Regions from separate parts of the Hymenobacter aerilatus genome, predicted to be linked through region 1. Evidence: riboswitches for the same ligand, from Rfam matches in the RefSeq annotation. Region 1 holds a riboswitch; the other holds the start of a gene.
The links. A riboswitch is a leader RNA that binds a small molecule or an ion and turns the genes downstream of it on or off. The one in region 1 is predicted to bind thiamine pyrophosphate.
Positions count from the first base shown of each region.

Region 2: it holds a riboswitch for thiamine pyrophosphate, as region 1 does, so the genes downstream of both, thiS (sulfur carrier protein ThiS) here and MUN82_RS21345 (TonB-dependent receptor) in region 1, are expected to answer to the same signal.

Region 1 is NZ_CP095053.1:5,085,817-5,100,557, reverse strand. Features, by position in the region: gene MUN82_RS21370 (glycosyltransferase family 39 protein) at 1-559, shown strand, start outside; gene MUN82_RS21365 (DUF4268 domain-containing protein) at 543-1,004, shown strand; gene MUN82_RS21360 (HIRAN domain-containing protein) at 1,010-1,360, opposite strand; gene MUN82_RS21355 (acyl-CoA dehydrogenase family protein) at 1,830-3,062, opposite strand; gene MUN82_RS21350 (APC family permease) at 3,220-4,956, shown strand; gene MUN82_RS21345 (TonB-dependent receptor) at 5,230-7,710, opposite strand; TPP riboswitch at 7,773-7,882, opposite strand; gene MUN82_RS21340 (hypothetical protein) at 8,095-8,331, shown strand; gene MUN82_RS21335 (GNAT family N-acetyltransferase) at 8,456-8,884, opposite strand; gene MUN82_RS21330 (aldose 1-epimerase family protein) at 9,022-9,903, opposite strand; gene MUN82_RS21325 (AAA family ATPase) at 9,960-10,508, opposite strand; gene pnuC (nicotinamide riboside transporter PnuC) at 10,508-11,140, opposite strand; gene MUN82_RS21315 (rhodanese-like domain-containing protein) at 11,241-11,564, shown strand; gene hrpB (ATP-dependent helicase HrpB) at 11,718-14,255, shown strand; gene MUN82_RS21305 (hypothetical protein) at 14,467-14,741, shown strand, end outside.
Region 2 is NZ_CP095053.1:4,522,339-4,537,079, reverse strand. Features, by position in the region: gene MUN82_RS18965 (GDYXXLXY domain-containing protein) at 1-429, opposite strand, end outside; gene MUN82_RS18960 (DUF2157 domain-containing protein) at 434-1,657, opposite strand; gene MUN82_RS18955 (hypothetical protein) at 1,700-2,365, opposite strand; gene mnmC2 (tRNA (5-methylaminomethyl-2-thiouridine)(34)-methyltransferase MnmC2) at 2,397-3,089, opposite strand; gene MUN82_RS18945 (thioesterase family protein) at 3,229-3,666, shown strand; gene MUN82_RS18940 (thiamine phosphate synthase) at 3,659-4,285, shown strand; gene moeB (molybdopterin-synthase adenylyltransferase MoeB) at 4,484-5,554, opposite strand; gene thiH (2-iminoacetate synthase ThiH) at 5,613-6,734, opposite strand; gene MUN82_RS18925 (thiazole synthase) at 6,813-7,586, opposite strand; gene MUN82_RS18920 (thiamine phosphate synthase) at 7,583-8,209, opposite strand; gene MUN82_RS18915 (hydroxymethylpyrimidine/phosphomethylpyrimidine kinase) at 8,196-8,975, opposite strand; gene thiC (phosphomethylpyrimidine synthase ThiC) at 9,150-11,027, opposite strand; gene thiS (sulfur carrier protein ThiS) at 11,167-11,373, opposite strand; TPP riboswitch at 11,452-11,549, opposite strand; gene rlmN (dual-specificity RNA methyltransferase RlmN) at 11,808-12,878, shown strand; gene MUN82_RS18895 (hypothetical protein) at 12,938-13,594, opposite strand; gene MUN82_RS18890 (hypothetical protein) at 13,682-14,741, opposite strand, start outside.

The DNA of each region.
Region 1 (14,741 bases):
GCATGTGGGCTGGAAGTGGATAGTACCGGCATTGCTACTGTTGCCACCGTTGGCAGCCTCCGCACGCCAGCTCGCCGACCCAGGCTTGTTTGGCGGGTACAAGAAATCGTATTTTCGGGAAGCTTTTCAGTTTGTAAACGAGCGGTACCAGCCCGGCGATGTAGTGTATCTGAACTGGAACCACATCCCACCGTACCGCTACTACAAGCTGGCCTACCCATTGAAATACAACGCCGTGCTAGGGCGCGACTACCGCCCGTCTTCGCACAATATCCCTACCTACATCAACAAAACGGCCGCCGAGTTTGCCGCCGTCACGCAGGGCCACCGGGGCTGGTTGCTATATGATGAACTGTATAAAGGGACCATTGGCGACTACGATGGCCGGCCCGCCTGGTATTACCTGGAAAGCGACACAGTGCTTTTTCAGCGGCTCAACCAGCGTATTATGACCACCACTCAACGGCCGCGGCAGGCCTCTTACCAGAAGCGTACTACGCACGCCAAACTGTTCGGCCTACCCCGTCGCCGCTCCACTCCGCATGTACAGCAAAACTGAAGTTACGCAGCTTCGGCAGGCTTTCTGGACCACCTTTGGGCAATACATGGCCCCGGTCCCCTCGGCCGAAGGGCTACCTACCAACTGGATTAACTACAAAACCGGCCTGAAGCACGTGTACTTCCGCATGCACGCTGATGGCCGGCGGGCCAGCATTGGCATTGAGCTGACCCATCCGGATGCCGGCATCCGGGAGCTGTTCTACGAGCAATTCAAGGAAGTGCGCCGGTGGCTGGAGGAGGCCACCGGCGAAACCTGGACCTGGGAGCCCGAAGCGCAGGACGCCAACGGCCAGTTTATAGCGCGCATTTACCAGGAGTTGGCGCCCGCTAACCTGTTCAACCGCGACGACTGGCCCCGACTGATTTCCTTCTTCAAACCGCGCTTAGTGGCTTTGGATGAGTTCTGGAGCACCGCGCAGTACGCATTCGACGAGTTGCGCTAAACGCCCTACCCCTTTTGCAGGGGTAGGATTACTTCCATTTCTAAGTACAGCCATTCATCTTCCCAGGCTTTGTGGGTGAGACGGCCCGTCAGTGGAAAGTCTGCATCCAGGAGGCGGGCTACGGTTTCGTTGCGGCCTTCGGGAAGGTAGCCCAGCCACATGGGTTCTGGACCAGCCGTATACACACGCACGGCCCAGTCGTCGTAGGAGCTATCGGCTTCGCGTTCCAGCGTCAGGGCTTGCCCGAGTTTCAACTTTGGCTCATAGGCTTTGAGGCCCTCGCGATGAGAGGTACCAGCAATCAGGCATTCAAGCAATACGAGAGGTGAAGCGGGGGTAGCAGGTGCAGTGGCCATAGTGGTCAGGGCATATAAATGAATGGGCTAATATAGGCGACGGATAGAAACTAAAACGAGTTGCTAACGAGAAGAGGAATTAATAAATACACTCAGTACCCATACTCCGAAGCCAACACCTAACCAAATGGGTGGCAGAAATATATAGCGTACGAGACACAGCCCACCATCACAGCCACCACCAGATGTGCTATCCAAATAACTCGCTGACACTATGCTCGCTAGTGACACCCATATAAATAACCAAACTCCGCAGCCCACAGGAGTGGTGGCCGGTTTCTGCCCCGTTGGCTGTTCAATACTGCTAACAACTCTGCTCTTAGCATCCTTACTGATTGGCCTTGGCGAACGGGTAGCCCAAACTATGACCGTAACGAAAAAGGTAAGGCCAACCAGAAATACAGCTAGTAATATGTAGTCATCCTTATTCAAGGTATCAAAGAGAAGAGAGCCTAAACCTAATCAAACATCATTTAAACGCCTGAATCCCGGTTATATCTGCCCCCGTGATAAGCAGGTGAATATCGTGCGTGCCCTCGTAGGTGATGACCGATTCCAGGTTCATCATGTGGCGCATGATAGGATACTCGCCCGTGATGCCCATGCCGCCGTGAATCTGGCGAGCTTCGCGGGCTACCTCCAGCGCCATGTGCACGCTATTGCGCTTGGCCATCGAAATCTGCGCTGAAGTGGCTTTGCCTTCGTTTTTGAGCACGCCCAGGCGCCAGGCCATCAATTGGGCTTTGGTAATCTCAGTAAGCATTTCGGCCAGCTTGCGCTGCTGCAGCTGGAAGCCACCGATGGGCTTACCAAACTGCTCGCGCTCCAGCGAGTACTTCAGGGCCGACTCATAGCAATCAATAGCCGCGCCGATGGCACCCCAGGCAATGCCGAAGCGGGCTGAGTCGAGGCAGGACAGGGGGCCCTTGAGACCTTCTACGTTCGGCAGCACGTTTTCTTTAGGAATGCGCACGTTGTCGAACACCAGCTCGCCGGTGCAGGAGGCGCGCAGGCTCCATTTATTGTGGATTTCGGAGGTCGTGAAACCCTCCATGCCGCGCTCTACGATGACGCCTTTGATGCGGCCTTCTTCGTTTTTGGCCCACACCACGGCCAGCTGGCACTCGGGCGAGTTCGAAATCCAGAGTTTGGCGCCATTCAGCAGGTAGTAGTCGCCTTTATCCTCCAGCTTCGTAACCATGCCGCCAGGGTTGGAGCCGTGGTCGGGCTCTGTGAGGCCGAAGCAGCCTAGCCACTCGCCCGAAGCCAGCTTGGGTAGGAACTTCTGCTTCTGCTCCTCCGAGCCGTATTGGTAGATCGGAAACATCACCAACGAACCCTGCACCGAAGCTGTGGAGCGCATGCCCGAGTCGCCGCGCTCAATTTCCTGCATAATTAGGCCGTAGCTGATGTAGTCGAGGCCACCGCCCCCGTACTCGGTGGGGATAGTAGGGCCAAAAGCGCCTACCTCGCCAAACTTGCGCACTATCTCCGAAGGGAAATGTGCCTCCTGGGCCCACCGCTCGATGTTGGGCGAAATCTCCCGCTTCACAAAGTCACGGATAGTCTGGCGGATGAGCTTGTGCTCCTCCGTCAGCAACCCATCGAGGTCGAAGTAGTCGGTGAAGCCGGCGGCGTTGGTAGAGCCGTGGGCGCGGGTGGCTTTGGCCTGGGGCGAGAGAATATCAGCTTGAGACGACATAACAAGAGCGGGGTGGGGTTTGATTGTCAAATATAAGCAAATGAAGTAGGGCAGATTGTTCCCGCATGCCAAGCAGATAGCAGCTGCCCGTCGAGCTTTTCCTACCCTTTACCAGCCTCCCCCCGTACACCTTCTACCCCCTCCTACGCTACACCTAATGAGCCACGAAAAAAAACTAAACGAACTGGAAGCCACCGCTATTTGTGGCAACGATATTTCCTCTTCTTGCCTATACGTATCGGCCCTGGCTATTGCGTACGCGGGTCAATACGCGTGGGTGGCGTTGCTGATGGTAGGGGGCGTTTTGTTTCTTTTTCGGCGTATTTACGGCGAAGTGGTGGGGGCCCTACCCCTCAATGGTGGTGCCTACAATGTGCTGCTCAACACTACTAGCAAGCGTAATGCGGCGGTGGCCGCTTGCCTCACTATCTTGTCCTATATGGCCACGGCAGTGATATCAGCCTCCGAGGCCATGCACTATTTGCACACGCTTTGGCACGGCCTACCCATTATTACGGCCACGGTACTGCTATTGGGCTTTTTTCTGGCCCTCACTATCCTGGGTATTTCGGAGTCAGCGGTGGTGGCAGTGGGCATTTTTCTGCTGCACCTGTTCTCACTCACACTGCTGGTAGGCGTTACGGGGTGGTATTTGTTTACGCATGGGCTGAGCACACTGACTGAGAACTGGCACATGCCGATGCAGGGCAGCTTATCGTCGGCGCTTTTCCTGGGATTTAGCGCAGCTATGCTGGGTATTTCGGGTTTTGAAAGCTCGGCCAACTTCGTGGAGGAGCAGGCTGAAGGTGTATTTCAAAAAACGCTGCGCAACATGTGGGTGGTCGTCACGGTGTTCAATCCGTTGCTGGCCCTGTTGGCCGTGGCCGCGCTACCGCTGGGCGAGGTAGGCGAGCACACCGAAACCCTGCTTTCCTACCTGGGTACCACCACTGGCGGCCCTTGGCTGGCTACCCTTATTTCCGTGGATGCCGTGGCGGTGCTCAGCGGAGCCGTGCTCACCAGCTTTGTGGGCGTGAGCGGCCTGATGAAGCGCATGGCCCTGGACCGTATCCTACCTCAGTTTTTCCTGAAAGAAAACAAGCGCCAGAGCAACTACCTTATTCTCATCACTTTCTTTCTGCTGTGTATATCGGTTCTGCTGATTACCAACGGGGAGTTGGGGCCACTGGCGGGTGTGTATACCATTTCATTCCTGTCGGTCATGGCCTTTTTTGCGTTGGGCAACTTCCTGCTCAAGCGCAAGCGGCCCAAACTGCCCCGGCCGGTGTACGCGGGTGTTGTGACGGTAGCGCTGGCACTGGTAGGCGTCGTCACGGCGTTGTACGGCAACATCCGTATCCGCCCTGATTACCTGGTAGTGTTCCTGCAATATTTCGTGCCGGCCATGCTGATTGTAGCAGCTATGCTGAACCGCACGGCCATTCTGAACCTGGTTCTGGCCGCCGCCGAGTCTTTCGCCAAACATTCGCCGCGGGTGTCGCGCCTTACGCAGGTTACCATTAAGCGGCAGCTACACGAGCTGAACCGCCAGGAGTTTGTGTTCTTTACGAAGGGCGACAATGTATCGAACCTCAACAAAGTGATGGCCTACGTAGTGGAAAATGAATTTACCAATCGCCTAAAAATCGTAACGCTACTGCGGGAAGGCGAGTCATTTTCTGAGGCCTTGCTTCGTGATATCAAAGTATTAGACCGCGCTTACGAGGAAATCGTTGTTGATTTTGTGCCGCTGAAAGGACAGTTCGGACCGGCCCTCATCGACCAGCTCTCACGAGAATGGAATATCCCCAAAAACTTCATGTTCATCGGTTCGCCCGGCGACCAGTTTCCTTATCAGATTTCTGAGCTGGGTGGGGTGCGGTTAATCATCTAAACCACGGATTCGCTCGGATTTTTCGGATTTTGTAGGTAGGAGCTATTAAACAATTTGTCATCCTGAGCATTCCGCGCATCAAGCGGCGACGAAGGACCTTCTCACGTGGGAACGAGTCGTTGTTAAGCTCGTTGGTTCTCGCGTGAGAAGGTCCTTCGTCGCCGCTTGATGCGCGGAATGCTCAGGATGACACCGTTTTTATTGCTGACAACGGCCTACTAGCTCTCGCTCACAGAATCCGTGGCATTCGATAGATCCGAGCGAATCCGTGGGCTAGAATTTCACGCCTACCGACGCCAGGAAATTGCGCGTGGCCTGTGGGAAGTACCAGTTGAACGTATCGAGGCCGCCGCTGGCACCGAGGTAGCTGTACGTATAGCCATTGGCCACGTAGCGACGGTTCAGGACGTTGTTCACCAGCAACGCCAGCTCGATTTCCTTCACAAACTTCGGACGAATGGTGTAGCGCGCCCGGAAATCGAGCACCTGGTAGGGCCTGATGCGCCGGTCCTCACTAGTGGTATTGTCGAGGTACTGACGGCTCACGGTTTTATAGAGCAGCGCCAAGCGCAGCCCCGGCAGCGGCTGCCCCTCTAGCGTGTGCGCCGATACCACATTAGGGGAGTAGGAAATAGTGCTGGTACGCGGCGCTTCTGTCACGGGCTCGTAGTTTTCGTCGTAGCTCACGCCCTGATAGCCCAGAATGCGGTTTTGGCTGACGGTGAGCGTACTGCTGAGACTAATTTGGTCATTGGCTGAGGCAAAGCCCGTTAGCTCCACACCGCGCCGGTAGCTGCGGGCCACGTTGGTACGCAGGGCCGTACCCACATCGTTCAGTTGGCCAGTGGCCACCAGTTGGTTGCGGTACTGCATATAAAACCCATTCACTTCCAGGCGCAAGGCGGTGTGTGGCCCTAGCAAGGTAGCGTCGGGTAGGGTGAGGCGGTAGCCGCCTTCCCAGTCGTTGAGGCGCTCGGCTTTGGCACCCACGTCGCCGGCGGGACGGTCGGTGAAATCAGCGCGCACGGGCTCGCGCTGGCCCACGGCAAAGCTGGCATAGAGCTGCTGGCCCTCGGCTAAGGCGAAGGTAGCGCCGGCTTTGGGGTTGAAGAACGTGTAGCGGGCACGGGTACGCACGTCGTTTTGCTCGTCCTCTATGCCATCAATAGTGTACGTGATATGGCGCACCTGCACGTCGCCGTACACGCCCAGCTTGGGTAGCACCTGCCAAGTAGCGCGGGCGTAGGCGTTGTAGTCAGTTTTGCGAGCCTCGTTGAAGTAGTAGTGCTGGCGAATGTTGCTGGTAGAAGCGTATTGCGCCCAAATAATTTCGCCGTAGTGGTCATTATCAAACTGATTCCAGGCTCCTCCCAACGTGGCTTGAAACTTACCGTCGCGGGGCTGATAGTTAAGGGCGAAAGTGCCGCCGTAGAAGTAGTTATCCAGCCACTTGCGGTCTACCAGATTGGTGCGCGTGATGGTGTCGCCGCCGATAATGACGTTTTGCAGGCCATAGTCGGTGAAGCGGCGGCGGGTACGATAGTTCTCATAATACCCAAAGCCACGGGTGAGGTGCAAGGCGGCGCCCACATTCCAGTCCTGCCCCAGTCCTTGCGACAGGTGTAGCTGGTAGTGGTTTTGCTGGTAGTTGTCGGTTTGGTTGTCGTAGGTGTAGTAGCTATAGCGCCTACCCTCGCGGCGCACGCGCTCGGCATCGGCCTCGCTCAGCTCACCATTGGCAATGTAGTTCTCCAGCAGCGCTTCGTTGCTGGTAATAGCTGGTTCGGGCACGCCGTTCCAGGCCTGGTATGTTTTCTCCCGGCCCGAGAAGGTGATGAACTTCAACAGTGTGTTCTTGCCCTGGTAGCCCGCCGCAAAGTAGTATGACTTCAAATCCGACGAGGCCCGGTTCATATACCCATCCGTAGCAATACGCGACAGGCGCCCGTCTACCGTGAAGTGATTATTAAGCAGCCCAGTGCCAAACTGCACGTTGTTTTTCCAGGTGTTGAAGGAGCCGTAGGTATTCTGGCTCTCGGCGTAGGCCTCGCGGCGCACATCCAGGGTAGAGATGTTGATGCTGGCCCCGAAGGCTGCGCCGCCGTTTTGGCTGGTGCCTACCCCCCGCTGTACCTGCAAGGAGCTAACCGACGAGGCCAAGTCCGGCAAATTCACCAGAAATGAGCCGTGCGACTCCGCATCGTTCAACGGCACCCCGTTTATGGTCATGTTGATGCCCGTGTTGCTTGTGCCCCGAATACGAATATCGGTATAGCCTACGCCCGCCCCAGCATCGGAATTCACTATTACGGAGGGCGTTTGGTCGAGCAGGTAGGGCAGGTCTTGGCCGAAGTTGCGCTTAGCTAGGTCCTCCTTGCCTAAGTTGGTGTAGGCGGTGGCGGTGCGCTCGTTGGCACGAGAGGCCGTTACGAGAGCTTCGCCGGTGAGCACGCCACCCGGCTGCAGTGTCACTGTGAGGCGTTGTTCGGTAGGCTGACCTTGTACTGTGCGCGTAATGGGGTCGTAGCCCACAAAAGTGATGTGCAGTGTGTGCGAGCCAACAGGCACGGTCGCAATAGAGAAGGTGCCAGCCGCGTCGGTGGCAGCGCTGGGCGTGCCGTCGAGTAGTACGGTGGCGCCGGGTAGCGGGGTGCCAGTGCGGGCATCTGTAATGACGCCAGACACGGGACCTTGCGCCCAGGCTACCGCAGGCAGCGCCAGTAGCGCAGTGCCCAAAACCAATACATTTTTCAAGAATGCAAAAGCAGAAAAGTGGAACGGCCCCGGTGCCAGGGGTCGGCACCACTCGGGTTTTCACGTTCGCGGATCGTCTGTTCCCTTCGCCAGCATTACCCGGATCAGGTTCAATGGGTATGATCTCAGCCATTGGCCGCCATGTGGCGGGTTGGCACCCCTAAACTATGCAGCAAAAGTAGGCGCTACCCCGGCCAGTTACAAACAGAAGCGCCCACCGATTTTTCTTTCCTCGCAGAACTGTGTATCTTGGTTAGGCGTGGGCAGAGGGGTCGAAAAAGTAGCTTTCTCCGAAAACAACTCTGTCCTAACTGCCGTTAGTTACTTGACTGACAGTAGTCTTTCGTCGTCCTTTCTCCGTCGATTTACCCACCTGCTTTCGCCATGATCAGCCTGATCTATACTCTTCTGGTCTTTGCCGTACTGGCGTATTTTCTGGTGATGCCCAAGCGGCGTTTCCAGCGCCCCCCCTACCCCGATAATGACGACGAAGGTGGCGAGCCCCTCGACGACGGCCTACCCGACCTGGACCTGCCACCTGGCATCACTCGCCCCATCAACGACTGGGAGCCCGATTATAACCGGGGCGTACCCACGCGCCCGACCGCGCCGTTGGTGTAGCGGCTGGTCTTTCCTCCGAAAAACAAGAACCCCTTCTATTGGGCTGGCTTTCTCTCAATTCGTGGCTGAAAGAGAGAGCCTACCCTCCGAAGGGGTTCTTTGCATATAAGCCGTTTGGAAAGGACTACGGCAGGCGGCGCTGCATCCGCACGTACGGAATGGGACCTTTGTAGAAAACCTCGCCCGTAGGCTGCATGTCGAAGCGCCGATAAAAATCGGCGGCCGATTGGCGCGAGTCGCACCAGAGCGTGTGGGCGCCCAAGCGTGTAGCCTCGTCTACTACCCGCGTCAGCAGGGCCGTGCCCATGCCCCGGCCTTGCCAGTCGGGATGGGTAGCAAACTTGCGGAACCGCGCCTCGCCCTGCGTATTCACAAACAACGAAATCACCGATACCAGCTCCTCGTTCACAAACGCCCCGAAATGGTACCCCTCAGCGTCCTCCGCCAACTGCACATACACCAACGGTTTATCAGGCCACAGCACCTGATGGCGCAGCGGGTAGGTTTGTTCGGGGGTGATGGGTAGGATGTGCATGGAGGAGAGAGTAGTCATTTTTCTACTGTCATCATGAGCGCAGCGAAGGACCTTATGCCCACAGAACGACCGACGTAATAACGACTCGTTCTGCGGGCATAAGGTCCTTCGCTGCGCTCATGATGACAGAGAAGAGAAGATAAAAAATGAATATTCTACTCTACCGCGATAGAATAGGCCGCGTTGAATTCCTGGCCGGGTGCTAGCGTCAGGATGCCTTCTTTCTCGGCCAGTTCTACGGGCGCGCCTACCGAGCTGGCAATGCCTTGCCAGGGCTCCACGCACACAAACTCGGCGCCGGGGCCCTTGGTCCAGAGGCCGAGGTAAGGAAAACCGTCGAAGCGCAGGCGTACGGCGCGGTCGGAGCGGTTGCTACGAACCGCAATAGCCGAGAAATCGAAGTGCTTCAAGACCAGCGCGTCGTCCTTAAACAGGTCGTAGGTGAGCGGCAGCTTCGATTGGTTGTTCATTACGGGCTCCGTTTCGCCGGAGAGCAGGCCACTTTGCAGCAGATACCGCTCAAACGTTACGGGGTGATCGAAGTGGAAGGCATAATCCTCAAACGTTTCGTCGGGCAGCAGCGGGCACCGGAACGCCGGGTGTGCTCCAATGCTGAACAGCAACTCCTGATCGGCAGTGGGGTTCAATACCTGCCAGCGTATTTCTAGGGTTAACTCGTGCAGATAGTAGGAAATCCGCAGCACAAAATCGAAAGGGTACACCTGCTTGCTCTGTTCGTCGGCACGCAGCTCAAACACCAACTCCGTTTCCGTCTGCTCGATGAGTGTAAACTCCCGGTCGCGGGCGAAGCCGTGTTGGGGCAGCTTGTATTCTTTGCCCTGATGCAGATAGGTGTCCTGCGGCAGCTTGCCCACTATCGGAAACAGCACCGGCGCATGGCGGCCCCACACGGCCGGCTCGGCCTGCCACATATATTCCAGCTCCGGTGAATTGTCGATGCGGACGAAGCTGGCCAGTTCAGCTCCTTTGGTATTGATGGTGACGCGGCAATGGGCGTTGGTAAGGGTATGTTGCATGGTTTTTCTCGTAGTGTCTCGCGGTGTTTACGCAGTATTTCGCAGTGAGGACTTTCTTACTGGGTTGAGCTAGCGCTCTGCAGCAGCGCATCCACCGCCGCTACGGCGCAAGCCAGCCGCTCAGCTGGCGGCCCGCTTACTTCCGCAAATCGGCCGGGTAGGGCGCGCAGCTCGCGCTGGTACCACGCATGAAAATACTGACGTTGCGCGGGGTCTGGGTGTTCGCGCAGGGGGTCGGGTTCCCAGGGTAGGTCCACATCGAGCAGGAGCGTGAGGTTGTGCGGGTGTTGGTGGAGGTGGTCAGTAATCCAGGCTGGGCAATGACCAAAAGCGTGCTCGGCCCAGATTTTTATCACCAGTAAATCTGTATCAAAAAATACCACCGACTTACCAGCCGCCGTTGCTTCGGCCGCGGCTGCTTGCTCAGCGACGAGCTGGCCGCGGGCAATAGCCTCTAAGTCGGGCAGCGTGTAGGCAGGGCCGTGTTGGTCGAGGTAGGCACGGGCATACTCGGGCGCGTGGGTAGTGCCGTAGTACGCGGCCAGCAGGCGGCTCAGCGTGCTTTTGCCCGTCGATTCGGGGCCGGTGAGGGCAACGCGTAGCATCAGATGGCAGGATTAGTGGTGCCGGTGGCTTGCGCTACCTGGGCAGCGCGTTTCCATTCTAGGTAGCCATATACTGCCAGCCCGAGGTACACAGCATAAAGTCCGCTGGTGGGGTAGAGTTGCTTGTGCCACAGAATAGGTACGTACAGCGCATCAACCCCAATCCATAGCCACCAGTTTTCCAAGCGCTTGCGCATCATCAGGTACTGGGCTGCCAGGCTGATGGCCGTGGTTAGGCTGTCAAGGTAGGGAATGGTATCGTCGGTATAGTGTTGCAGGTAGTAGCCAAAGCCACCTGTGAAAACGGCCGCGCCGACTGTAAGCCACAGCCACTCGTGGGCGCGCGTGCGCGACACCGTTAGCTCGGTGCGGCGGGCGCCGCCGTAGAGCCACTCGTACCAGCCATACAAGCTAAGAGCGATGAAAAAGCCTTGCAACAGGCAATCAGAATAGAGGGCACTCTGGTAGTAGACGACAATGTAAAGACCGCAGCTTACAATGGCCACCGGGAAATTCCACAGCGACTCGCGGGCTGCCAGCCATACGCACAGAAACCCCGTGACAACGGCTACCCATTCCAGCGGCGTGTTGCCGACAGCGGCCGTCCAGAACTCGTAGAGAGAATGCAGCAAAACAACGCGTGTTTGAGTGAGCACCCAACCGGGCGCGGCCAAAGCTACCGAAAGCTACCGGATGGCGCCGTATTTTTGCCCCCTACCTTCCCCGCTGCCCATGCTCCCTGATCTTACGCCCACCGACCTACACGCCCGCCAGCAACGCGGCGAAAATCTCCAGCTCATCGACGTGCGCGAGCCGATGGAGTACGACTACTGCCGCATCGAGGGTAGCCACCTGATTCCGCTGGGCGAGCTGCCACGCCGCGCCGCCGAAATTGCTACCGACCGGCCCGTGGTGCTCATCTGCCACCACGGTGTACGCTCCATGCAGGCCCTGGCGTTTTTGCAGCACCGCCACGGCCTCAGCAACTTACTCAATCTGAAAGGTGGCATCGACGCTTGGAGCCGCGAGGTAGACCCCGAGGTGCCAGTATATTAGAAGTTGTGAATCAACCCGTCTGTCCTCCTGAGCTTGCAAAGGACCTTATACCTGCAGAACGACAAGCGTATTAACGACTCGTTCTGCAGGCATAAGGTCCTTCGCAAGCTCGGGAGGACAATCAAACTCTATCAACTACCTTATTAGCATCCCGTGCTTCTCCCCGACCTCCCCATCCGCGCGGCCCTACCCGAGCTAGTTGCTACCCTCGGCCACAACGCCTGCGCGGTGTTGCAGGCGCCGCCCGGTGCGGGCAAAACTACGCTGGTGCCGCTGGCCCTCCTCGAAGCGGAGTGGATGCCGCCCGGCGGGCGCATCATCGTGCTGGAGCCGCGGCGGCTGGCGGCACGGGCGGCGGCTACGCGCATGGCGCAGCTCCTGGGCGAGCCAGTAGGCCAAACCGTGGGCTACCGCATGCGCCTGGAAAGCAAGGTGTCGGCTAAAACGCGGATTGAGGTAGTTACGGAAGTAATTCTGACGCGCCAGCTACAGGACGACCCCGCGCTGGAAGGTGTAGCGGCGGTGCTGTTTGACGAGTTTCACGAGCGCAGCCTACAAGCAGACCTTGGCCTGGCGCTGGCCCTGGATGCCCAAGCCGTGCTGCGGCCCGATTTGCGGCTGCTGGTGATGTCGGCCACCTTGGATGCTGAGCGGCTGGGTGCTTGGCTGGGCGCGCCCGTGGTGCGCAGTGCCGGCCTGAGCTACCCAGTGGAGACACACTACCTCACACCGGCGCGGGTAAGCAGTGCCAGTCGTAGGCCCCACGAGCGGCTGCAAGACCTGATGCCCGCCGTTATCCGCGAAGCCCTGGCCGCGCACGCTACCGGCGACGTGTTGGCGTTCCTACCCGGCCTCGCTGACCAGCGCCGCGTGGCTGAGCGCCTGGCCCCTACCCTTGCGCCTACCGTTGATGTACACGTCCTGCACGGCGAACTACCTCTGGAGCAGCAAGATGCTGCCCTACGGCCGGCGCCGGCTGGCCGGCGCAAAGTGGTGCTAGCTACCAGCATTGCCGAAACCAGTTTAACTATTGAGGGCGTGACGATTGTAGTGGATGGCGGCTATGCCCGCGTGCCGCAGTTTGAGCCGCGCACAGGTCTTTCTACCCTCACCACCCAGCCTGTAAGCCAGGCCGCTGCCGACCAGCGCCGGGGCCGCGCCGGCCGCCTTGGCCCGGGCACCTGCTACCGCCTCTGGACTGCCGCCGACCAGCCACAGCTACCCGCCTACCTTCCCCCCGAAATCCTGACGGCCGACCTGAGCGCTCTGGCTTTGGAACTGGCACTCTGGGGTGCCCACGATGCCCAAGCCCTACGCTGGCTTGATGCGCCGCCCGCCGCCGCGCTGGCTCTGGCCCGCGAGCTACTGGTACGCCTTCATGCACTACTGCCCGATGGTCGCCCTACCCCCCACGGGCGGGCACTGGCAGGGCTTGGATTGGTGCCGCGCCTGGCGCACCTGGTAGTGCGGGGCAAAGAGGTAGGACAAGGCGCTACTGCCTGCGCCTTGGCTGCCCTGCTCACCGAGCGCGACCTGTTACGCCCCGCCGACGGCTCCTTTGGTCCGCCCGATGTGCGCCTGCGCTTGGAAGCCCTGGAAACCGGACGGGCGCCCCTTCCTGGCCTGCACCCCGACCACGCCACACTGCGCCGCGTACGCGAAGCTGCTACGGTACTGCGCCGCCGCGCCGGAGTAGAAGCCGCTCCGTTGGAGCCCGACGCGGCCGGCCTGCTCACCGCCCTCGCCTACCCCGACCGCCTCGCCCAGCGCGAGACGCCCGAGCGCGTGCGCATGGTGTCAGGCCAGCGAGCCACGTTGCCAGCCGAGTTTTTCAGTGCCAGCGACGCGTTTTTTGCCGTGGCTACCCTGGATGGCGTGGCCGCTCAGCCGCGGGCCGGACTGGCCGCGCCCATCAGTCGTGCCGAGTTGGAACAGCACTTCGCCTACCTGCTCGAAACGCGGGAGCAAGTGCGCTGGGACGATGCCGCCGGCCGCGTGGTGGCCCGCCGTACGCAGCGCATGGGCGCTCTGGTGCTAGCCGAAACCGCCCTACCCCAACCAGCTCCTGAAACGGTAGCCGCTGTCGTGCTCGACCATTTGCGGGCGGAGGGCATCAGCCGGTTGCCATGGACCGAGGCGGCTACGCAGGTGCGGGAGCGGCTAGCGTTTCTGCACCACCTACGGCCGCAGCAGTGGCCTGATGTATCAGATACGGCGTTGCTGGAAGCACTGCCCGAGTGGCTGGGGCCGTTTCTGGATGGCGTGCGATCCACCGCCGATATCAATAAATTAGACCTCGGCGAAGCGCTACTGAGCTGGCTGCCCGATGGTTGGGCGCAACGCCAGGAGCTGGACCGCCTCGCCCCTACCCACCTGGAAGTGCCCACCGGCTCCCGCATCCGCCTCGACTACCACGACGCCGCCGCGCCGGTACTGGCTGTGCGCTTGCAAGAGGTCTTTGGCCTGCTCGATACCCCTACGGTAGGCGGCGGCGCGGTGTCGCTTACGCTGCATTTACTCTCCCCTGGCTACCGCCCGGCCCAGGTAACGCGCGACCTACGCAGCTTCTGGACCAGCAGCTACTTTGAGGTGCGCAAGGAGCTGCGTGGCCGCTACCCCAAGCACTATTGGCCCGAAAACCCTTTGGAGGCACAGGCCATCCGTGGCACCAAGAAACAGAACGGACTATAGTTCAATACGTTTGCGGCTTACTGTCCCGACGCCAGGTAGATACATGGTATAGCAAGAAACGTTGGAAGTGATGCTACTCAACGCAAGTCGTGGAACCGCTATGCGGCTCTCCCTCAACTTGATGTGAATAATATTAATTAAACCAGATATTTTGGCATTACAGTTGAACTTGCTGATTTGATTGACCTCTCCATTTTTCCAATCTTCTCGCATGTTTAAATCTTACGTACCCGCCCTTCTGCTAACAGTTGCCGCCGCCCTACTGAGTCGCCAGAGCGTTGCGCAGTACACTCCCACCAAATGGGAGTTTTACTTTGAGGCTGGTCCCAAAATCAGCGACTTCCGCACGACGGCGTACGGTGGTACATACAGCCCACAGTCCGCTTCGCCTATCTTTTCGGATGCAGATCGAAAAATAACGGTACGGAATACGTTTTCGGGCTTCATGCAAGTGAAGGCCTTCAAACCCCTATCGGAACGCATAGT
Region 2 (14,741 bases), 560 kb from region 1:
ACTTTCCGGCGCATAGTACCGTTCCAGACCATAGCGTAGGCGAAGGGTGCGCCGACTGCTGCCCACCACCCAACCGCGCAGAATTACCTGATCGGAGGGTAGGGCACGGGGCTCTTGCTCGTACACGCGCACGGCGGCGTATGCGTTGCCCTGGGCACGCAGAGCCACATACACGGGCTGACGGCGGCGCGGCTCCTTAGCCTCTTGCCACAGCGAGAGAGGCAAATAGGTGATGCCGTAGGTCAGGCGTAGGTGGTCGCGCTCCAGCAGGTCGCGGGGGTTGACGGGAGCCGTGCGCAGCTGCACTGTGCGGCCGTAGGCGGTGGTGGCATACCCGGCCGCTGCCACGGCCGCAATAAACAGCAGCTGCGCACCTACTAGCAGCACCAGCCACACCCGACGATTGGCAGGGGTAGGAAGAACAGCCATGCGATTACGGGTTAGGGGTGGAAGCGTCTGGCGCAGCAGTTTGCACGGCCCGCCGGCGCAAATACCAGCTTAGGCCAAGTAGCAAAATGCCTCCGAGCAGGAAAAACAACGATTTGTTCATGAAGCCCCACGTGAGCCGGAAGTAGGCCACGGCGGTGGTCAGAATAAACAATACGGTACCCAGCGTCACGCGGTCGGGGTTTTGCTCCTGGTGGGCGCGCCACAGCAACGTGCCGGTATAGGCATAGAGCACGACCAAGGCCGCCACGGCCAGTGGCAGCCCGGCCGGCAGGTAGAAGCCGGGGAGCAGTAGTAGCCAATCAGTGGCGCTGCTGAGGCGGCCCCGCGCCTTTTTGCCTGCCAGGGAGAGGACTAGCACCGCCCCTAGTGCCACCAGGTAGGCTAGCAGCGGAGGTTGCAAGCGGTCGGTGTAGCTTCCGGCCTCTCCGAAAATAGCTAAGCCCAGCATAAACAGGAATGCCGCCACTAGCGGTGGCCCCTGCAACGCCCGACCGGCCGGGCGGTCGGCTTGCCAGTCGCCGAAGGCGTAGATGAGCATAGCCGCCACAAAAAACCAGGTGATTTTGATGTGCAGCACGCCGATGAGCAAGCCCGCTTGCCACAGCAGGCCGGTAGCTAGCACAGCACCTAGTAGCGCATCGGGGTAGCGCCACCAATAGTAACCGAGGGTGAGGGCCGTAAACACGGCCGTTGCGTAGCTGAAGGCACCTAGCGCCTCGGTGTTGTAGCCCTGCACAATGCCGCCGATGGCTACCGTCATCACAAACAGCAGGCGCGAGCGGTAGAGGTAAGTAAGCCCTACCCCCGCCACGCCCCAGGCTACTAGGCCTGTCACGTCGTAGCCGATGAGCTGGAACATCTGACTGGTGAGGATGATGCTAGTGCCGAACAAAATCAGCCCCAGTCCTACCAGGCCCATGCCCAGCTGCGTGTTGCCGCGCCGCCGAAAATACTCGCCCGCCGCGTAGCTCCCCGCCACCGAGCCCAGCAGAATCCCGAAGCGCACCAGCAGCGGCAGGTCCTGCCAGTTGGCGGCAATCAGACTCAGGGCGCTCAGCAGCACTAGCAGGCTTCCTAGTAGTGGCAATAGGCCAATAGCTTTATCATCAACAGGATACAACGCCAGTAGCCGCTGTTCCTGCTCGGCAGTAATAATACCCTGCTCCACCCATTTCGGGCCTTCGACTTCAATAATCTTACGACTCATAGCTTCTGCAATATGGGCAGAATGGATAAAAGGACGTTGTACTTAGAAATTATCACTGTTCCTAAATTTCAATACCGTCCACCCTATAAAACTCAAAATTGAAATTACTATAATTATTATACCCTGCTTTCGATTAGAAGGCACGTAACCATATATCCTTTCTCCGTTGGGCAACGTTTTTTTATGATGAAATAAATGCCATCCTATGAACAAGCCTATAAATCCTCCCGCCAAGGCGAATATATATCCTATGAAGATCCACGACATCGAGCTTTCTTCTGGTTTTGCCAGCTCGTTCATCCTAATTTCTTTTAATGACTGAATAAGCGCATCATTCACCAACTCTCCTCTATTGCTAAGTATTTTTTGTGCTAGTAGATAATCCAGTTTGCTCCATTCATCCGATTTAGTAATAACTTCATAGAGCTCCTGATTGGTAAAAGTAAATAGGTAGTGACTTTCATCTACACTATCTACTACACTCGAATACATATTTTCTTGAAGCACATTAGCGGCCTCAAAATCTTGTTTCTTTAGTTTAATCCTGAATTCTTTGTTCTGCTCGTTATTAGCAAACGTTGGATCAAATGCGAGCGAATAATCTTCTAATTTGTACTTGACATTTTCTTTGTCAAAGAATTCACAGAGCACCAGCGCTTCATTGAGGCTATTAAATCTACGATAGGTTACGTATTGTCCTTCTGACATATATGGTATATTATATGGAGTCGAAAATAGTCTAGCTAACAGGTACAGTAAAATCCTTCCGCGCCCGCGTCATCTCGCGCTTACCTACTGGCCCCGGTAGCTTCTCTACTAGCCACCCGGCCGCTTTCAGGCTGCGGCGGAAGCTACCCTTGGCGCAGTAGCTGGTGAGCAGGGCGCCCGGCGCGGCGGCTTCGTAGAGCTGAGCAAATACCGCGTCGGTCCACATATCAGGCTGCTTCTCGGGGGCGAAGGCGTCGAAGTAGATGACATGGTAGTGGTTGGCGGGTAGGGCAGTGTGTTGCAGCTCACCGGTGATTTTGCGCAGCAGAAACCGCGGCAGCAGGGGCACGGCCTCATCCCAGGCCGCCGCGTGTAGTTGGTTGAAATACTCCAGGAGTTCCGGATTCAGCAAGTAACGTTCGGGGTGCAAGTCGGCCACCACGGCGGGGGGTAGAGGGTACTTCTCGATGGTATCGTAGGCCAGAGCCACGGAGGCCGTAAGGCTACGTTGCAGCGTCAGGATGGCGTTGAGACCGGTACCGAAGCCGATTTCCAGTATTCGCGTGGTATCGGTGGCAGCAGCCAGAATAGGTTCCAGAGCCGCTTGCAGGTACACGTGCTGAGCTTCTTGCACGGCGCCGTGGGTGGAGTGGTAGTGCTCGTCTAGCGCCGGCACGTAGAGCGTGCTGGAACCGTCGGCGGTGGGGCGAACTTCTACTTGCATCTGAAGTTTGGTTATTTGCTGCTGGTTTTTGGTCGGACATTATTCTGACCATGTTGCGTATCACGCAAGGGAGGGAATCTCACTTAGAAAGGTCCAACGGAACAAATAACCAAAAACCGCCAACCAAAACCCAACGCCTATGCCCCGTGTCAAAGTAGAGTTGCCCGACGCTTACCTGCTCACCGTGGAGCTACCCATCCGCATCACCGATTTGAACTACGGCGCCCACCTCGGCAACGATGCCCTACTCAGCCTGTTGCACGAAGCGCGGGTGCAGTTCTTGCAGTTTTTGGGTCAGCCGGAATACGACCCCGCCACGCAGCAAGGCTTCATCATGGCCGACGTGGCAGTGGAATACAAGGGCGAAGGCTTCTACGGCGACACGCTACAACTGCAACTCGCTGCCTCTGATGTGCATAAGTACGGCTTCGATGTGGTGTATTTGGTAAAAAACCAGCACGGCAAGGAAATAGCCCGCGCCAAAACCGGTATGCTCAGCTTTGACTATACCACCCGCAAGCTGCGTCCCCTACCCGAAGCTGTCCTCAGAAAGCTGGCGCCACACCCCCATGCATAAGGCCGAAGGTAGTAGCCCGTTCCGCCTCATCCTGATTTCGCCGCCTACCACCACAGCCGCGGAGGCACCTATACTGCAGTGCTTGTTTGAAGCTGGTTTACAGACCTTTCACCTGCGCAAACCCGGCGCCTCCGCAGCGGAAGTAGAAGCCTATCTGCAAGCGATGCCGCAGCAATACCATAGGCGCATCGTGCTACACGGGCACTATGAACTAGCGCAGCATTACTCGATAGGCGGGCTGCACCTACCGGCCGCGGCCCGAACTACCTGGGCTGCGCAGGCACACCTACGGCAACCGGTCCACAGCCTTTCTACCTCTTTTCACAGCCTGACTGAGCTTCGCCGGCACCGCCGCCGGTATGAATACGTGTTTTTGAGTCCGATTTTCGATAGCATCAGCAAGCAGGACTACGGGCAGGCGTTTGCGCTGGCGGAGGTACAGCAGGAGCTACAGCGGCTACAGCAACGCAGGCACTACGCGCCGCAGGTGGTAGCGCTGGGCGGCATCACAGCGGATACGATAGCGCAGGTGCGGGCGGCAGGTTTTGCCGGAGCCGCCGTGCTCGGCAGCGTGTGGCAGGCAGCTGATCCGGTGGCAGCGTTGCGGCAGTTGCTGTAACATGGTACTGGCGCGGGGCTGTGCCCCGTGCCGATTATGCGCAGGCCTCTGGCCTGCTGTCGTCCGCGCCACCAGGAGTATTGTTCTAGCGGTGCAAGCCAGAGGCCTGCGACTAGTCGGCACGGGGCACAGCCCCGCGCCATTTAATGTCCTACTCTAATTTGCTAAAGTAGAAGGCAACAAAGTTTACTGGTGTCCCTACCAATCCTGCAGCCCGTTGCGCAGCGAGGTTACTTGCTGGAAGCCGTGCGAGAGCAGCAGCTCGGCGGCCTGGCGGCTGCGCTTGCCACTGGCGCAGTGCACCACTATAGGTACTGCGGGGTCGAGGGTAGAGAGGGCGTCGGCGAGCTGGCCCAGCGGAATCAGGCGGCCGCCAATGTGACGGGCGGCGTATTCGTGCGGCTCGCGCACGTCTAGGAGCTGGAGTGGCTCCTGGGCTTGCAGCTTCTGGCGTAGCTCGTCGGCGCTGATTTCAGGAACGGCATCAGTGGGGGCGTCGCCGCAGAACTGGTCGTAGTCAATCAAGCCGGTGAGTTGCTGATTACCCGGCACGGCCTGAAAGCGCAGGGTACGGAACTGCATATACAGCGCGTCAAACACCAACAGCCGCCCGCTGAGCACCTCCCCTACCCCCAGCACCACCTTGAGTGCCTCCGAGGCTTGTAGCGTGCCGATGATGCCCGGCAGCACGCCCAACACCCCGATTTCGTTGCAGCTCGGCGCCTCGCCGGGGCCGGGTGGCTGCGCAAACAGGCAGCGGTAGGTAGGCCCGCCCTGGTAGTTGAACACCGACACCTGTCCTTCAAACTTGAAAATGGCCCCAAACACCAGCGGCTTGCCCAACAGCACGCACGCATCGCTCACCAAATAACGCGTGGCAAAGTTGTCGGTGCAGTCTACCACCACGTCATAATCGGTCATGATTTCCAGCGCATTCGCCGCCGACAAACGCACCCGAAGCGGCTGCACCGTAACGAGCGGATTTTGCGCTCGTAGCTTCTCGGCGGCGGCTTCGGCTTTGGGGCGGCCTACGTCGGCGGTGGCGTAGAGCACCTGGCGTTGCAGGTTGGTTTCGTCTACCGTATCGTGGTCGAGCAGGCCGAGGGTGCCTACCCCGGCCGCGGCCAGGTATTGCAGCACCGGGCAGCCCAGGCCGCCGCAGCCTACTACCAACACACGGGCAGCCTTCAGCTTCTCCTGGCCCTCAGAGCCAATTTCGGGTAGGCGCAGGTGACGGTCGTAGCGGCGGGTTTCGGCGGAGGTGAGCATGGGTAGTAAACGCGCGGGGGTAGGGTTTGTTTTTCTGTCAGCCTGAGGTAGACGCCGGTTATATGGGCGCCGGCGCCAACGCCGTGTCCCAGTCTTTCCACACCGGCTCGTAGCCTTGCCGCCGAATCATACCCGCAATTTCTTTAGGCGTGCGCTCATCGCTGATTTCAAACTGCTCCAACGACTCTGGCGCTACTGCGTAGCCGCCGGGGTTGGTTTTGGAGCCGGCGCTGATGCTGGTGATGCCCAGGCGGATGATGTTGTCGCGGAAGGTAGGCGTTTCGCGGGTCGAGATGGACAGCTCCACCTCCTCGTTCAGCAGGCGGTAGGCGCAGATGAGCTGTACCAGTTCCCGGTCGCTCATCTCTACTTTGGGTTGTAGCAGCCCCTCGGCGGGGCGCAGGCGTGGGAAGGAGAGGCTGTACTTGGTTTGCCAATAGGTGCGTTCGAGGTAGTCGAGGTGCAGGGCCGTGTAGAAGCTGTCGGTGCGCCAGTCTTCCAAGCCAAACAGCACACCCAAACCCATCTTGTGGATGCCGGCCCTACCCAAGCGGTCGGGCGTGTCGAGGCGGTAGTGGAAATTCGACTTTTTGCCCTTGGGATGGTGCTTTTTATAGTCTTGCTGATGGTAGGTTTCCTGGTATACCAGCACTGTATTTAGTCCTGCCGGAATCAACCGTTCGTACTCTTCCTCATCCAACGGCTGCACTTCCATGGACAGGTGCGCGAAGTGCGGGCGCAGTGTGTGCAAGGCCTTTTCGAGGTAGTCGACGCCCACGGTTTGGTTGGCTTCGCCAGTCACCAGCAGCACGTGCTCGTAGCCCCACGCCTTCAGCACCTGCGCTTCCTGCAATATTTCCACGCTGCTGAGCGTGCGCCGCCGAATCTTGTTATCGAGACTGAAGCCGCAGTAGGTGCAGATGTTCTGGCACTCGTTGCTCAAATACAGCGGCACGTAGAGCTGCACCGTGTTGCCAAACCGCTTGCGTGTGAGCTGCTGACTAAGCCGGGCCATCTGCTCCAGGTAGGGCACAGCCGCCGGCGAAATCAGGGCTTTAAAATCCTCCAGCGTGCGGCGCGGCGCAGCCAGGGCACGCTCCACATCGGCAGCCGTTTTGGCGTAGATGCTGGCTTTGACATCGTCCCAGTTGTGGGCCTCGAAAATCGGGCGGAAGCTCATGGTATACGTTTACTGTTGACCGTCATGCTCCATCTGGCGTCCGCTTGTCGAAGCATGACGGTCTTTATTGAGGTAATTCTAGTCCAAAAACGCCGTGAGCGGTGAACTTGCCTCGGCATGCGCCACCGGCACGGCCAGCCGCGCCTCGTAGGCCATGCGCCCGGCTTCTACAGCCATTTGGAAGGCTTGCGCCATGTGCACCGGCTGGCCGGCCACGGCAATGGCCGTATTCACCAGCACCGCATCAGCCCCCATTTCCATTGCCGCCGCGGCGTGCGACGGCGCCCCAATACCGGCATCCACCACCACCGGCACCTTGCTCTGGCCGATGATGATTTCCAGGAAGTCGCGCGTGAGTAGGCCCTTGTTGGAACCGATGGGCGAACCGAGCGGCATCACGGCGGCCACGCCTACCTCTTCCAGTCGTTTGCACAGCACCGGGTCGGCGTGGATGTAGGGTAGCACCACAAATCCCAGCTTCACCAGCTCCTCGGCGGCTTTCAGCGTCTCCACCGGGTCGGGCAGCAGGTACTTGGGGTCGGGGTGAATTTCAAGTTTGAGCCAGTTGGTTTCCAGCGCCTCACGGGCGAGTTGGGCAGCAAACACAGCTTCTTTGGCCGTGCGCACGCCCGAGGTATTGGGCAGCAGATGAAACTGCGGATGCCCGAGGTGGCGCAGAATATCGTCGTTTGTGTCCGACACGTCCACGCGCTTCAGGGCCACCGTCACCAGCTCCGAGCCGGAGGCGAGCAGAGCTTCTTCCATCAAGGCCGCCGAACTGAACTTGCCCGTGCCGGTGAACAGGCGCGAGGTAAACGTGCGCCCGGCTATGATGAGGGGTTGCGTTTTCATAGGGCAGAAACAAGAGTAGTCAACGATTCGAGGAATTGGGCCGCCGCGGCCGCAGGGTCGGCCGCAGCCGTAATAGCGCCCGACACCGCCACACCGTGCAGGCCAGTGGCCAGCAGCGGCCCTACATCGGCCAATGTGATGCCGCCAATGCCGATGATAGGGGTAGTAAATCCCGCGGCACGGTGCTGAGTCAGCAGCGTCTTGTAGCCTTCTAGTCCTAGAATCGGGCTCAGCTTTTCCTTGGTAGTCGTGAAACGGAACGGCCCCAAACCAATGTAATCAACCCCGACCGCCACTAGGCCTTCAATATCGGCAAACGTGTTAGCCGTGCCACCGATGATGAAATCCGGACCGAGTAGCGTACGCGCCTCGGCGGCCGGCATATCCTGCTTGCCTAGGTGCACACCGTCGGCGCCAATTTCCAGCGCCAGTTGCGGGTTGTCGTTGAGGATGAACGTGGCACCGTAGTGACGACAAACGGCCTGTGTAGCCAGCGCCAGCTGCTTCCATTCGGGGTAGGGCGTGTTCTTCACGCGCAACTGCACCCAGCGCACCCCCCCAGCGCAGGCCCGCTCGGCCTGCTCAGGGGAAGTCGTGATATAGTGAAGGTTACTGATTTGCATAGTCTTGATTCTGAAAATGATACCCCAGCAACGTCTCGTTGCTGGCCAGCACACGCGCCGTGTACGCCTTGCCCGATCCACAGGCCTCCACCAACGACTCGCCCCGTGCCAGCCCCGCCACAATAGCCGCCGACAACACGCAGCCGCTGCCGTGCTTCTCGCCATGGGGTAGGCGCGGCCCCGAAAACTCGGCCACTACCTGCCCCTGTTGGTACAGCACGTCCACGGCCTCCTCGCCCTCGGCGTGGCCGCCTTTCAGCAGCACCGGACACCAGGTACTAACTGCCGCTGCCGCTGCTTCGGCCGAAGCAGCCGGCCACAGGCGCAGCATTTCGGGCTGGTTGGGCGTGAGCAGGGCCAAGCCGGTACACAGCTGCGCCACCAGTTCCGGCGCGGGCCCGGTGTGAAAATTGTAGCCGGCGCTGGCCTTCAGCACTGGGTCCCACACAACGCCGATGTGCGGATTCTGCGCCCGCAGCCACTGCAGCAGCTGTGGCAGCTCGGTGAGGCTTTCCACCAGCCCGATTTTGGCCCAATTGATTTGAAACCGCTCGAACAGTAGCTTGCTTTGCTCCTGCAGATCTATCAATGGCACCCAACGCACACGCTTGAATTGTACGTCGCTCTGCACCGTGAGGGCCGTGCACACGCCGAAGCCATACACGCCGCGCTGCTCAAAGGTCTTGCAGTCGGCCAGCAAGCCAGCCCCGCCGCTCGGGTCGAAACCGGCGAGACTAAGAACGTAGGGACGAGGTAGTTGAGGCATTGAGTTATTCATTAGACCGTCATGCTGAGCTTGTCGAAGCATCTCGCGTGCTGCTGTTGGATACTAGCTTTCATCAACACGCGAGATGCTTCGACAAGCTCAGCATGACGGTCTGTTTAGTCGTTCCACTGTTATAAGATCCTTCGCGAGCTCAGGATGACAGATGTTTTTTGGTTACAAGTAAATCTCACTCCCCTTTTCCACGAACTCCCGCGACTTTTCCACCATGCCTTTCGTCAGGGCCTCAGCGGCGGTCATATCTTGCTTGGCGGCGAAGTCGCGGACTTCCTGGGTGATTTTCATCGAGCAGAAATGTGGGCCGCACATCGAGCAGAAGTGCGCCACCTTGGCGCCGTCGGCGGGTAGGGTTTCGTCGTGGTACTCGCGGGCGGTATCGGGGTCGAGGCTCAGGTTGAACTGGTCTTCCCAGCGGAACTCGAAGCGCGCCTTGCTCAGGGCGTTGTCGCGATATTGGGCTCCCGGGTGACCCTTGGCGAGGTCGGCGGCGTGGGCGGCTATTTTGTAGGCAATCACGCCGTCCTTCACGTCCTGCTTGTTGGGTAGGCCCAGATGTTCCTTGGGCGTCACGTAGCACAGCATGGCCGTACCGAACCAACCAATCATGGCCGCCCCAATGGCCGAGGTAATGTGGTCGTAGCCGGGGGCAATGTCGGTAGTCAGCGGGCCAAGGGTGTAGAAAGGCGCCTCGTGGCACTCCTTCAGCTGCTTGTCCATGTTCTCCTTGATCAGGTGCATGGGCACGTGGCCGGGGCCTTCTATCATCACCTGCACATCATGCTTCCAGGCAATCTTAGTCAGCTCGCCCAGGGTTTCCAGCTCCGCAAACTGCGCCGCGTCGTTGGCATCGGCAATGGAGCCGGGGCGCAGACCGTCACCCAGCGAGAAGGCCACATCGTAGGCCTTCATGATTTCGCAGATTTCCTCAAAATGCGTGTACAGGAAGCTTTCTTTATGGTGGGCCAAGCACCACTTCGCCATAATAGAGCCGCCGCGCGACACAATACCCGTTACGCGCTTGGCTGTCATGGGAATGTAGGGTAGGCGCACGCCAGCGTGAATGGTGAAGTAATCCACGCCCTGCTCGGCCTGCTCGATGAGCGTATCGCGGAACAGCTCCCAGGTCAGGTCTTCGGCCTTGCCGTTCACCTTTTCCAGGGCCTGGTAAATCGGCACCGTGCCCACTGGCACTGGGCAGTTGCGAATAATCCACTCGCGGGTTTCGTGGATGTTCTTGCCCGTGCTCAGGTCCATCAGCGTATCGCCGCCCCAGCGGCAGCTCCATACGGCCTTATCTACCTCTTCCTCAATGCTCGAAGTCACAGCCGAGTTGCCGATGTTGGTGTTGATTTTCACCAGAAAGTTGCGCCCGATAATCATCGGTTCACTCTCGGGGTGGTTGATGTTACAGGGAATCACGGCCCTACCCGCCGCTACCTCCTGGCGCACAAACTCCGGCGTGATGTGGCCCTGCGGCGTATTGGCCCCGAAGCTATGGCCGGGGTGCTGCACCCGTAGTGCATCATCGGCGGCTAGTTGGTCGATGCGCTGGTTTTCCCGAATGGCGATGTACTCCATCTCGGGCGTGATGATGCCTTGCCGCGCGTAGTGCATCTGCGACACGTTGCGGCCAGCCTTGGCGCGCAACGGCGGCCGGATGTGCTCAAAGCGCAGGTGATCCAGCGTGGGGTCGGCGGCGCGCTGCTGCCCGTATTCCGACGAGGTGCCGGGTAGCGTTTTCACGTCTTCCCTACCCAAAATCCACTCTTCGCGCAGGCGCGGCAGCCCTTTTTTCAGGTCGATTTCCACGTTGGGGTCGGTGTAGGGGCCGCTGGTGTCGTACACCGTCACGGGCGGGTTTTGCTCCGTGGGATTCGTGAAATCGAACTGGCGCTTGGTATCGCTCAGCATGATTTCGCGCATCGCCACCCGAATACCAGGGTAGAGCTGGCCGGGAACGTAGAGTTTGCGCGAGCCGGTAAGCGGCTGGCGCTCCACCAGCGTCTGCTGGGGTGCCTGGTCTTGTTTTTTCATGCGTTAAGCCATTCGCTAATAGCTGCTAGCTGTTAGCCTTATAATTGAGATAAAAGCGTGGTTGAGCAGCAACACTTGCTCGTTTCCAGCAGCCGAAAGGCTAACAGCTAACAGCCATTAGCTAACGGCTGAGAAAAACCTACCCGCCCTGCGTGGCGCGGATGACCGTAATGCGGTCCTGGGCGTGCAGTTGGTGGCTGGGCCATTCGGTGCGGGGCACCACGGCGTCGTTCACGGCCACGGCAATGCCGCGCTGCTCGGCGAGCTGCAGCTCAAGGAGGGTATCGGCCAGCGTGGGGGTAGGGAGGCGGGCTTCGTGTGGTTTATTGTTGACATAGAGAAGCATACAAGCAACGGGTAGTTGGTTGGCTGTCAGAAACAATAAACTCTAGGTGGCGCACGCCCGTGCGGACCCAGGGAGGCGTCCGCATCTTGCACTTTTCCCTTCGCCAGCATTACCTGGATCAGGTTCCAAGGGTATTTCTCAGTCCCGCACGTAGCAGAACACCCCTAAAGTTTAGGCCGGTAAGGTAGGCGTTATTTGGAGGAATACGCCAAGGCAGCTGGTTATAAAATTCGGGCCACCTGCTGCCAGTAAGACGTAAACGCGGGGTAGCGATGCGCTATTTTGCGCCTCGTCCTTGCTGCTGCTGCTTGGTCTAAGTTGTGCCAAGACAAGTCACAAGCTGTTGGGCCTCTACCCCATACATCACTAAAAACATAGCGCACCCCAAAGATTTCTGGGAACCCAACCGCCGCTCATGTTGTATCTTTGCGGTTATGATAGAGCTGCCCGTAATTTCCAAGCGCGATATTCGCAAACTCTCCCCCGACGAGCTGAAAACCTTTATGGTCGAGCACGGCGAAAAGCCTTTTCGCGCCAAGCAGGTGACGGAGTGGCTGTGGAAAAACACGGCCGGCTCCTTCGAGGAGATGAACAATATCTCCCTGGCTACCCGCGAGTTGCTGGCCCGGCACTTCGTCATCAATGGGGTGCAGGTGCAGAACAAGCAGCTCAGCAACGACGGCACCATCAAGTCGGCCTTCCGGCTCTACGATGGCAACGTGGTAGAGGGCGTGCTCATCCCCCACGACACACGCATGACAGCCTGCATCTCATCGCAGGTAGGCTGCTCACTCACGTGCAAGTTTTGCGCTACGGGCTACATGGACCGCAAACGCAACCTCGACGCCGCCGAAATCTACGACCAGGTAGTGCGCATCCGGGAGCAGTGCGAGGCGCAGTACGGCACGCCGCTTACCAACATTGTATATATGGGCATGGGCGAGCCGCTGCTGAACTACGCCAACGTGGTGGAAAGCGTGCGCCGCATCACCGCCCCCGATGGCCTGAACATGGCGCCGCGCCGCATCACCATCAGCACAGCGGGCATTGCCAAGATGATCAAGAAGCTGGCCGACGACGACGTGAAGGCCAACCTGGCTCTGTCGCTGCACGCGCCCAACGATGCCAAGCGCAACGAAATCATGCCCATCAACGAGGCCAACTCGCTGGCGGCCCTGAAGGATGCGTTGCAGTACTACCACCAGAAAACCGGCCGCAAAGTTACCTACGAGTACATCGTGTTCGAGAGCTTCAACGACACGCTGCAAGATGCCGAGGAGCTGTTCCAGATTTCGAAGTGGCTGCCCTGCAAGGTAAACCTGATTGAGTACAACCCCATCGAAAACGCCGACTACATCAACACGGCCGACGACAAGCTGGTAGCTTTCCACAAGTACCTCGCCGACCGTGGCGTGCAAACCAACGTGCGCCGGAGCCGCGGCAAAGACATAGACGCCGCCTGCGGACAGCTGGCCGTGAAGGAAAAAGCCGAGGCAGCTGCGTAGATATAACGCGCTCTGCAAACAAGAAGGCCACCAGTAGATGCTACTGGTGGCCTTCTTGTTTATTTCGCATCCGTTCCTCGTAGCAGGAGCAGCGTTTGCAGGCAGTGTTGCTGCATATATTGCGTAATCCGATTACTCAGTAGATCCACAACCAGCTGGCTATTGCCATCCGCGCCGTAGAGTTGCATAATCTGCGGACCACGCTTGGCCAGAGAAGCGTTGTACTCCTGATGAAAAAGCTCGATGCATTCTGCAGAGGTTTTTCCCTGCAAGCGCCCGGCTTTTTGCAAATCAGCCAGCCGCTGACACAGCTCATCGCCCCAGGATTGTACTAGGGCCTGTTCGGCGGGGGTAGGCGCGTCACTACGAGCCCCTGCAAACCGGCCGTAAAGTGTACTAGCGTCCGGGCATGTTTTGATTAGCTGGACCGAAACCAGCGTTGCCAGGTTTCTCAACAGACGCTCGTAGGCATTGGGCACATCACTGCGCTGCGCTATTTGCCGAATGCTGCTGTCTTTCTCCTTAATGGTGGCTGATAGCACTCTTTCAAAAATATCCTGGGCTTGCGGGGGGCTCATGGTAGCAAAGGCTGCCTGTTGCTTATCGGTAGCCAAACGCTGGCATACGTCGGCCGCAAGCTGCCTAATGAGTTGTGCTGGAGCCGGAATAGAATCGGGAGACGTTGCCGTTACGCCAGCCAAACAAGTAGCAGTCAAGGAACATAAAAAGCAGATTAGTAAATACCTACGCAGCAGCATATACTTTAGCTTGGATAATTTGAGACTGTCGCACGGTACTGATTCTTACTTTTTTGGCTGGCCGAAACGTAACGCCACGTCTAAATATACCGGATACACATAGCCAAAGGCACCGCCTCCTTCGAAAGGAGCCACGTAAAATGAGCCTACATTGAGGGTAGTACGGGGCCAGCCCAGGCGGATGCCGTAGAGGCCGCCTACCCCACCTGTTCCCTGCACAAACAGGTAGTTCTCCGACACCAATGACACGCGGTTGGTAATCCGTTTTGCTCCACCCAGCAACACTACAGGCGTCCGGCCAAAGCCTCCCTGACCCGAAAAACCGTAGCCGAGGCCCATGGTCAGGTTGTCGTCGGCAGTACCGTAGGTGGCCAGGCCATACGCAATACCTGCCCCAAAACCACTGCCGTTATCATAATCGAAGTCGGGAATGCGGGCTATCAATGCGCCTACCCCCACATTCCACTTCGCGCTTACTTTGGTGGTTAGCTTGGGCGTGAGGGCAACTACTTGCTTGCCTAACCCAATGCCGGGTATAGCTGAGGCTAGTAGACCAATAGAAAAATGGTCGGTGACGCCGTAGTTAACGCCCAGCAGAAAAATATCAATGTCCTGCACGTAGCCCTCGCCCTTGCGTAAGCTGCGGGCGGTAGGGGCAAAAAACAAGCGGTTGCCGTTGCCCACGTCGTCGCGCACACGGCCACTTTTGGCTACCTGCAACGCTACGTAGCGCTTTATATCGGCTCGCTGTACCGTTACCCTACCCAGGTCGGGGGTGTCAAAGTCTGCGCTTGTCAGGGTCAAGGACACTAGAGTGCCTTTGAAAGAAGTGCCGTTGTGCAAGGTTACTTGGTAGACACTGCCCACCGCCAAATCGGGGTTGTTGCCCGTTGATGTTACGGCGTTCAACCCAACCAAAGGCGCCGCGCCCTGAGAGCCGCCCCCAAGCTCGCGCGCCCGGTTCTGAATTTGAAACCGGGCGGTTATAAACTCTTCACTCGTGAAAGGGCGCTGCACCAACCGACCGTCGCGGAGCTGCGTGTGCAGCGTGAGGGCGCTATCTGGGGCCAGTTGCTGGGTGAAATAGGCATAGCGAAAATTATCG